One region of the Exiguobacterium sp. s141 genome, then DNA from elsewhere that is predicted to be linked to it. Evidence: riboswitches for the same ligand, from Rfam matches in the RefSeq annotation. Region 1 holds a riboswitch; each other region holds the start of a gene.

The links. A riboswitch is a leader RNA that binds a small molecule or an ion and turns the genes downstream of it on or off. The one in region 1 is predicted to bind S-adenosylmethionine.
Region 2: another riboswitch for S-adenosylmethionine. It lies ahead of KNP74_RS00555 (aminotransferase class I/II-fold pyridoxal phosphate-dependent enzyme); the one in region 1 lies ahead of KNP74_RS03005 (methionine ABC transporter ATP-binding protein).
Region 3: another riboswitch for S-adenosylmethionine. It lies ahead of mtnK (S-methyl-5-thioribose kinase); the one in region 1 lies ahead of KNP74_RS03005 (methionine ABC transporter ATP-binding protein).

The regions. Positions count from the first base shown of each region.
Region 1 covers NZ_JACSLJ010000001.1:583,409-586,682, reverse strand. Annotated here, with positions in the region: gene KNP74_RS03015 (PTS sugar transporter subunit IIC) at 1-235, opposite strand, end outside; gene KNP74_RS03010 (thioredoxin family protein) at 426-680, shown strand; SAM riboswitch class I at 1,134-1,239, shown strand; gene KNP74_RS03005 (methionine ABC transporter ATP-binding protein) at 1,317-2,345, shown strand; gene KNP74_RS03000 (methionine ABC transporter permease) at 2,335-2,997, shown strand; gene KNP74_RS02995 (MetQ/NlpA family ABC transporter substrate-binding protein) at 3,028-3,274, shown strand, end outside.
Region 2 covers NZ_JACSLJ010000001.1:102,294-105,567, forward strand. Annotated here, with positions in the region: gene KNP74_RS00550 (iron-containing alcohol dehydrogenase family protein) at 1-900, opposite strand, end outside; gene KNP74_RS00555 (aminotransferase class I/II-fold pyridoxal phosphate-dependent enzyme) at 897-2,072, opposite strand; SAM riboswitch class I at 2,150-2,250, opposite strand; gene KNP74_RS00560 (AI-2E family transporter) at 2,425-3,274, shown strand, end outside.
Region 3 covers NZ_JACSLJ010000006.1:20,221-23,494, forward strand. Annotated here, with positions in the region: gene mtnA (S-methyl-5-thioribose-1-phosphate isomerase) at 1-296, opposite strand, end outside; gene mtnK (S-methyl-5-thioribose kinase) at 293-1,444, opposite strand; SAM riboswitch class I at 1,526-1,628, opposite strand; SAM riboswitch class I at 1,833-1,934, shown strand; gene KNP74_RS12135 (2,3-diketo-5-methylthiopentyl-1-phosphate enolase) at 2,004-3,161, shown strand; gene KNP74_RS12140 (2-hydroxy-3-keto-5-methylthiopentenyl-1-phosphate phosphatase) at 3,158-3,274, shown strand, end outside.

The DNA of each region.
Region 1 (3,274 bases):
CGAGTGCCGAGCGTCCGAACTGCATGGCGACGGCGACACCGATGATAACCGGTAAGAGACGCATCGCGATTGTCGTCGCATCTAAGATGAACTGCAAGGACGGAACATAAGGTAAGATGGCTTTCGTTAATTCACCGAGCAAAGCGCTCGGGATGAGGGCGATGAGAATGGCAAGACTGAGGCCGTTCAAGACGTTCATCAAAAACTGTTTTCCGGTAAGCTTCTCTTCCGTCATTGGGGATTCACCTGTCCTTTTCTACTGGTATGCTGTTATGTACAAAAGCAATAAAGTTAATGACCATACTATGCCTCTTTCTAGCGAGCGTCAATACAAAATGTTGAAATGTTCAGAATTTTCCATTTGAGCACAACTTTTGAACCGACCGGTCCGGATTCATATACTTAGAGGAGAGGTGAGAATAATGATGACAGACGGATTCTTATATATATACGCCCCGATGTGCGGTACATGCGCCGTGGCCGAGCGGATGCTCTCGGTCGTCGAGGCGGTCGATCCCGAACTCCAGATTGAAAAACGCGATGCCAACTTTATCCCGAACGAGCTCGAGGCGTATCAGGTCATGAGCGTCCCGGCGCTATTGAAGCTGGAGAATGGTCAAGTTCGCGATCGTTTGTACGCGTTTCAAAACGTCCAGCACGTCCTATCTTTCGTCAAATGAGATAGGATGATTAGAATAATCTGAAAATTTTAAATAATCAGTTGACACAGAAAGTTCACGAATGATATATTCATTACAACATCTTACTTGAACACAACATAGGACGAGATTTTCCCGTCAGCAAGACGTTTTCGAACAACCGTTGCATGAGCTTACGCGATTTCAGGTGGACCTTCCCTTCGATTGTCCCCCAAAAAAATCAAGCGTCGGGGCACCGGTCGCGTAATTGCATGGTCCGTTCGAAGATCGAGTGATGGTCGGGTAAAAATCCCCCATATAAGGATGAATGCTCTGATCGGGCAAAAGAGGTTCATCTATGGGTTGTCCTTCAGTGACTCAAGGTGCTACGTTCTGTGTCATCCTCGGATGGCACCTTTTTTAATTTGTCTGAAAAAAATAGTTTGACATGAAAATAATGTGTCGCTATGATAAAGCTAATCAAATACGCAACCACTCTTATCAAGAGAGGCTGAGGGACTGGCCCTATGACGCCCAGCAACCGCGGATCAATCCGAAATGGTGCTAATTCCAGCAAGGTGTAAACCTTGGAAGATGAGAGCAATCGTTGTCCGTACGATAAAGTACGCACGTTTGCTCAAACGTGCGTACTTTTTTTGTTGTCAGGAGGGAAATGGATTGATTCAATTACGCAATGTGGCCAAATGGTTCGACACGAAAAACGGTCGGGTTCAGGCGGTCGATGATGTGTCGCTTACAATCGAAAGCGGCGAAATTTTTGGAATAATCGGATATTCAGGGGCGGGGAAGTCGACGCTCATCCGCTTGCTCAACCGACTCGAGGCACCGTCAAGCGGTGAAATCGTGGTCGCCGGCAGCGAGCTGACGAAACTCACGCCGAAGGAACTGCGCGGGGTGCGTAAAAATGTCTCGATGGTGTTCCAACACTTCAACCTATTATGGTCGCGCACGGTCGCTGAGAATATTAGCTTCCCGCTCGAACTCATCGGGGTACCGGCGAGTGAGCGCAAACGCCGCGTCCAAGAGCTCGTCGAACTCGTCGGCCTCGCCGGACGGGAAGACAGCTATCCGTCACAACTATCGGGCGGCCAAAAGCAGCGAGTCGGGATCGCCCGTGCGCTCGCTACGAATCCAGAAGTGCTCCTCTGCGATGAAGCGACGAGCGCACTCGACCCGAAGACAACGGACTCGATTCTCGAACTGCTCGTCAGTATCAACAAGAAACTCGGTTTGACGATCGTCCTCATCACCCATGAGATGCACGTCATCCAAAAGATTTGTCACCGGGTCGCCGTCATGGAGGCCGGGAAGGTCGTCGAGACCGGACAAGTCGCCGACGTGTTCCAACATCCGGAACAGCCGATCACGAAAGAGTTCGTCAAACAGATCGGCGCGGTCGAGGACATGTCGCTCACGTTCGAACATTTGAAAGCCCGGTATCCGAGCGGACAAATCGTCAAGCTCAAATTCTTGAACGAGACGGCCGAACAACCGATTCTGTCGGAAGTGTTGAAGCAGCATGACATCGGCTTCAACATCATCGGCGGGAAGGTGACGCAGTCACAGGTCGGTGCCCTCGGGACATTATTCATCCAATTGATCGGAGAGCCGGCTGAAGTCGAGCGGGCCATCGCCTCAATCCGGTCGCAGGCAGTGGAAGTGGAGGTAGAAAGCGATGTTTCCTAATGTAGATTGGCAAGTCATGCTCGAGCAGACGTGGGAGACGCTCTATATGACGCTCGTCGCCGGAGCCGCGACGTTCGTCATCGGTCTCGCCCTCGGGATGCTCTTATACGTCACGAACGAACCGCTCATGATGAAAAACCGTCCGATTTACACGGTTATCAGCGCAATCGTCAACGTGTTCCGGTCGATCCCGTTCATCATTTTGATCATCTTGCTCATCCCGTTCACGTTACTCGTCGTCGGGACGATGCTCGGATCGACGGCAGCGTTGCCGGCGCTCATCATCGGTGCGGCTCCGTTCTATGCGCGGATGGTCGAGCTCGCCCTGCGTGAAGTCGACCGCGGCGTCATCGAGGCGGCTGAATCGATGGGTGCGACAAAATGGCAGATCGTCTATAAAGTGTTGTTCCCAGAAGCATTGCCGGCCATCGTGTCAGGCATCACGGTCACGATCGTCGCGATCGTCGGTTATACGGCGATGGCAGGGGTCGTTGGGGGCGGGGGACTCGGGAACTTGGCGTTCCTCGAAGGGTTCCAGCGCTCACAGAGTGACGTCACGTTCGTCGCGACCGTCTTAATCTTGGTTATCGTCTTCGTCATCCAGTTCATCGGCGATCGACTCGTATCAGTAATTGACAAGCGTTCCGCTTGATCTAAATAGAAAATTTGGAGGGGTTTTATAATGAAATCATGGAAAACAGTACTCGGATTGACAGCAGCTTCAGCACTCACTATTCTCGCAGCTTGCGGCGGAGATTCAGAATCAGGTTCGGGCGATGATAAGACGCTCGTCGTCGGTGCGTCAAACGTCCCGCACGCTGAGATTTTAGAGCACATTCAAGACGACTACGAAGAGAAGGGCTATACGCTCGAAATCAAGAAGTTCCAAGACTACGTCCTCCCGAACAAAACGCTCGCGGACGGCGAAC
Region 2 (3,274 bases), 480 kb from region 1:
GATGTCGCCCGACCCGACCCCGAGCGCCTCGAGCGTCGTCGGTGCACCGAACCGTTTCAACCAGGCCTCCAAATACGGAGCATCGGCCGAGCGACGCAACCGCTCCTGGATGATTAGGCCGAAGCCGACCTTGTCTCCATGCAAGAAAGAGTGGGTCGACTCGAAGCGGCTGAGCGCATTATGGACCGCATGGCCCACGGCGACGCGTGTCCCGGCGTCACCAAATCCACCGACGGCGCCACCGATGGCGAGCACGTGATCGACCGCGAAGCGGACGTCGTCACTATACGACTCAAAAGCGTGCTCGCTCAATTCAAGTTCGACGAGACGCCCGCACTGCTCGGCCAAGACGAGTCCGGTGTTGACGCCGGCGTCAGCTGAGCTGTCACCACTCAAATAACGGGCCTCGTAAAACTTCGCGACCGTGTCGATGACACCGGCCCGAAAGTATTCATATGGTGAGCGTGAGATGACCCGTGAGTCAACGATGACCCGTTCGATGACGACGCGGAACATGTCGTAGCGGTCGTAGCTCCCGTCCTCCTGATAGACGACGCTGAGCGGTGTGAACGCCGCACAGTTCGAGGCGAGCGTTGGAACGACGATGAGCGGGACGTTCCGTTGATAGGCGACGAGTTTGGCCGTATCGACGAGCTTGCCGCCTCCGACGGCGATTAACACGTCGGCGTCCAACGGTTTGAGCCGTTTGACTTCCGAGTCCGTGCACTCCCCGCTGAACCTTGTTGCCGGATAGTCCGCGATGGCCGGAAAGATGGCTCGGACGACGTCATACCCGTTCTGACCGTGCAGGACGTGGGCACGTCGGCCGTCGACTAAGTCATCAAGACGGTCGAGCGCGTCATCGGCGTGGTCATATTCAAGGACGGCCTGACGAATCATGCGCGCACCTCCTCATAGGCGGCAAACAACCGCTCGATTCGTTCGACGGCCTCGTCAATCTTCGGTTCCGGTGAGACGAGACCGAAGCGGACGTATCCGTTCCCTTCCGAACCGAAGAAATAGCCCGGGGTGACGGCGACTCCTGCCTCGTACAATAACTTACGCGAGAACGATTTGGCATCGCCCTCGGGCACTTTCGCCCAGACGAAGAACGAACCCTCCGGCGGTTCGACGGCCCAGCCGGCCCGGTTCAACCCGTCGATCAGGCGATCACGCCGTGCCTCGTACAGTCGTGCCAAGTCATCGCGAATGGTACGGGGCGCCTCGAGCGCAGCGACAGCCGCCGCCTGGATGGCCGAGAACACGCTGACGTGGACGTGGTCCTGATACGTGTTGATCGCCTCGATGATGTCCGCGTTCCCGACGGCGAAGGCGACGCGCCAACCGGACATGTTGAAAGCTTTCGACATCGTATATACCTCGATGCCGACTTCTTTCGCCCCATCCGCCTGCAGAAAGCTAGGCGGGACGTGGCCATCGAATCCGATGCTGCCGTATGCGAAATCGTGGACGACCATCAAGTCCCGCTCCCGGGCGAAACGGACGGTATCGTCAAAGAAAGCGGGTGAGGCGACGGCTCCGGTCGGATTGCTCGGGTAGTTCAAATACATGAGTTTTGCATCTTGCGTATCGAGCGTCTCATAGTCCGGCAAGAAGCCGTTCTCTTCCCGGAGGACGAGGTCACGGACGACGGCACCGGCGAGGCGTGCCCCCGAGATGTAATCAGGATAGCCGGGATTCGGTAGCAAGATCCCGTCGCCAGGTTCGAGTACGCATTGCGGCAACGTGATGAGACCAGATTTTGAGCCGATGAGAATCGCTACTTCTGTCTCGGGATCAAGTTCGACTCCATACTCATTCAAATAGAACGTCGCCACTGCTTGCTTCAGGCGGGCCTGACCGCGGAACGGACCGTATTGATGGGTCGAGGCGTCGAGGAGCGCCGTCTGAAGCGCGTCACAGATTGGCTCAGGCGTAGGCAGGTCAGGCGTCCCTTGTCCGAGTCGGATGATGTCGCGGCCGGCCTGTTCGAGTTCGGCCAACTCGTTCGCGAGTCCGACGAAATGTTGTGGTGGTAACGTTTTAAGTAGATGTGAGCGTCTGTCAGTCATGAATAGTCCTCCTATGCAAAAAACACCCCTTTCCGCGGAAAGGGGTGTCGAGATACGGACGTATTCAAACAACCACCTTTCCATCTCTCAAGGTCACCTTGCTGGAATTAGCACAGTATTGAATCAATCTGTTGCTGAAGCTTCATCGGGCCAGTCCCTCCGCTTCTCTTGATAGAAAGTGTTTTATATGCGATTTGTCTTTTTGTAATATGTCACTTAGTTAACCAAACGTTACCAATCTTGTCAATCCTTTTTCGAAAATAGGTGTGGCCTATTGAATCCCGATAAAAAAAAGGTCATAGTACAAAGTGAACGTTATTCTACAAAATTTAAAAGATGAGGGGATGGACCTTTGGAATTAAATCGTCAATTGATTTGGAAGTTGAGCGTGATCGGATTGATTCTGCTCGTCCTATGGAAAGTCATCAGTGAACCGGACACGATTTCTAGTGTGTTGCACTATACGTTCCAGTTGCTGACGCCGATTATCATGGGAATTGCCATCGCGCTGCTCCTGAATACCGTCCTGTCCTATATAGAAGAACGGTTTCAATTAAAACGCTATCAAGGTTTGCTGATCGTTTACATCGTCTTCATCGGGATTCTCGTCATCTCTGCGGTGACGCTGTTCCCACGCATTTATTCGAGCCTCGCCTCACTCATCGAAGAGCTCCCGTTCTACATCCGACAGATTGACGGGTTCCTCGCCCAGTTGAACACGTACTTGAAAGAGTACAACGCGACGATTGCCCAAGCCATCGATTTCAGCCGCTTCGAGGAACGTTACTCGGGCTGGGTCGAGACCGCCGTCTTGTCGTCGGTCAGCTACGTGTCGAGCTTCACGATGACGCTCATCAACTTCTTGATTGGGATCGTCATCTCGATCTATCTGTTGAAAGACAAAGAGATTTTTGCCCGCATGTTCAAGCGTCTGTTGTATGCGATGTTCCCGGTCGCGTCAGCCAAGACGACGATCGACATCTTCCAAGAGATGGATTATATCTTCAAACGCTATATCATCGGGAAGTCGCTCGACTGCCTCATCATCGGGGTGCTGGCCGTCGCCGGTCTGTTGATCATCGGGGCGCCATACGCGCTTCTGCTCGGCGTCATCGTCGGTGTCTTGAACTTCATCCCGTACGTCGGACCGCTGCTCGGGATGATCCCGGCGTTCATCATCACTTACTTCTATGACCCGTTCA
Region 3 (3,274 bases), on a different contig from region 1:
ATCACGTTTTGCAGATTGACCGCCGTCGGTCTTGTCGCAATCAAGCGGCGTCCAACGAGGTCGAGTCGACGGGTGAAGTCCGGGTCGTCGACTAACCGGCCTGCCTCTTTGGCGAGGACGAACGCCCCGAAGTAAGCGATGGCCGGGGCACCACGGACTTGGAGCGTCTCGATGGCATGTTCGGCCTGTTCGAGCGTCTCGATTGTCACGTAACGCTCTTCATGTGGTAACAACGTCTGATCCAATAGGATGAGTTCGTCCGTTTGCGAATTAAAGCGGATGTTTTGGACCGTCATACGCGCACCCCCGACAAAAGCGTCACCAAGTCGTCAATCGATTCGACGCTGTGGCGTTCTTTAATGAGCGCCGTCCCGAGGGCAAGCGCGTCACGTTTTCGTTCGAGCCGCGTCGCTTCCGGCAACGTCTCGAGATCGGCGACACCGGCGAGTCCGACGGCACGGCGAATGAGTTCGCAACCGGCATAGCCGATCGTGTCGCTGAAGATTGTCCGCAACAATTCGTCGACGAAACCGTCCGTATTGAACGGCTCGACAGCGCGCTCAAAGTTGGCCCGGAACGTCTTCTCGAACGTCTCCCACACCGTCAAGACGTCCGTGAAACGTTCGAAGCGTTTGAGCGGGTCATGGAACGTCGACAGCGTCAAATGGGCGATAATTTGGCCCAAATCAAAGCCGAACGGTCCGTAAAATGCGAACTCTGGATCGATGATTTTCGTCTCTTGTTGGGTCGCGAAGATGCTGCCTGTATGTAGGTCACCGTGCAGAAGCGCCTCATGTTTCGTGACAAATCCGACTTTCAGTTTCGTCACCTCGACCTTGAGCGCCTGGTCTTGCCAAAGGCGTTCGACATCTTCTCGAAGCGCCGCCTCGATGTTGTTCGACTCCGCGTCTTTGAACGGGTCGGTGAAGATGAGCTTCTCGGTGATGTCACACAGTTCCGGGTTGTAATAGTCACGTTCAATCCGCTTCTTCGCGATCGGGCCGGCCGCATAATCCGACGTCGCGAACAGCGTCTCGCCTAAAAATTCACCGACATGACGCGCGAGTTCCGGATAGCTCTCCCCTTTCAAATAACCGGTGCGGACAATCTCATAATCAGACAGATCTTCTAAAATCGTGTAGGCGAGCGTCCGGTCGCTACCGAGGACGTCCGGGACGAAACGCGGCGCCACGTTCGCAAACTCACGGAGTGCCAACTGTTCAATCCATGCCCGTTCGAGTGTAAGCGGCCAGCTCTCACCGACGACTTTAGCGTATGGGAGCGCCTGTTTGACGATTAGGCGCTGTTCGCCTTGGCGAATCCGAAACACGAGATTCAAATTGCCGTCCCCGATTTCCTCACACTCGGCGATTCCGTCTTGCAAGTATCCTAATTGACGGACGTGCTCGACAACAGACTGTTCTGTAAATGGTTGATATGACATGATGTTTTCCCCTTCCTGTACGTTGCCCACAAAAAAAGCCCCTTTCTCCGCGAGAAAGAGGCACAGCCAAAATGGTTGTTCCTCTCATCTGTCAGACATTCGTCTGGTGGATGTAGCACCGTGCCTAATGGTCGGTTGCTGCGGCGTCATCGGGCCAATTCCCTCTGCCAACTCGCGATAAGAGTGGTTTATTCGATTCGGTGAACTTATGTGATGAATATTACGGACTCGACGTCACAATTGTCAACGTCCTTTTCTCCGTGCCACTCGTCTTTTTTTGTGCATATATGGAAACAACTTCCCAAAATATTTTTTTTGGAAAAAAAGGAATTGACGACGTGACGAATCTGTGTAAAAATTCAATTAAATTTCACAACTTCAAATCACATTCTTATCAAGAGCAGACGGAGGGACGAGCCCGATGATGTCGCAGCAACCGACCAGAGATGGCACGGTGCTAATTCTTGCAGCGAAAGCTGAGAGATAAGAGTTCATTTTTTATGATGACCTCTTGCCTCGGCATGGGGTCATTTTTTGTTTGCCTGGAAGGAGGAACCATATGAGTATCACTGCCACATATGAAATCAAACGGACGGATGCGGTCGCAAGCATTGCCGACAAAATCGCCCTCGAGCTGACCGTCGGCACATGGACCGAGCTGCGTCATTTAGAGCAAGAGCAGTTACAGGCGTACCGGGGTGAGGTCGTATCGACCACCCATACGGAGACGACGAGCCGGTTCACGATCCGCTATCCGTTACATAATGTCAGCCCTGACTTTTCATCCATCTTGACGACGACGTTCGGGAAACTATCCCTCGACGATTCTATTCGGTTAATCGATTTGACGTTGCCCGAAACGCTCGCCCCTCATTTCAAAGGCGCCAAGTTCGGCGTCGACGGGATTCGCGAGTTGCTCGGTGTCCATGACCGTCCGCTCGTCATGAGCATCTTCAAAGGCGTCATCGGGCGTGACCTCGCGTTTCTCGAGCAGCAACTCCGCGATCAGTTCGCCGGCGGCATCGATATCGTCAAAGACGACGAGATTTTATACGACAATCCGCTCACGCCGTCGCTCGAACGGGCCCGGATCGGAGCGGCCGTCATTCAAGCGCACTTTGAGGCGACCGGGAAACGTGTCCTCTACGCCATCACGCTGAGCGGCCCTGTGTTCGGTCTTCGCGATCAGGCGCTCCGGCTGATCGAGGCCGGTGCGACGGCGCTCCTATTCAACGTCTATACGTACGGTCTTGACGCACTGCGCGAACTTGCGAACGACCCAGACATCCGTGTGCCGATTTTGGCCCACCCGGCCTTTGCCGGCGCCTTGACCGGGTCCATCAGTCATTCGCTCTTACTCGGTAAACTCCCACGTCTCGCCGGGGCCGATTTGACGCTCTTCCCGTCTCCATACGGTTCGCTCGCGACACCACGGGACGAGGCGTTCGCGATTCGTGACTTGAGCGCCGAACCGCATTGGTCGAAACCAATTTTACCGGTCCCGTCAGCCGGGATTCATCCGGGGCTTGTCGCCGATATCATTCGTGATTTCGGGACGGAGGTCGTCATCAACGCCGGCGGTGGCATTCATGGTCACCCGGACGGTGCAGCCGCCGGGGCCCGTGCTTTCCGCCAAGCCATCACTCACGTCCTCGGTCACACCGCAGGACAGACGGACGAACTCGATACCGCGTTAAAGGCGTGGGCGTCACGATGACGGTCCACATCCTGTGCGACTTCGATGGGACGATCACGGCGGAAGACAATATCATCGCGTTGATGAAAGCGTTCGCCCCGCCGGCTTGGGTCGAGTTGAAAGATGCGGTCCTC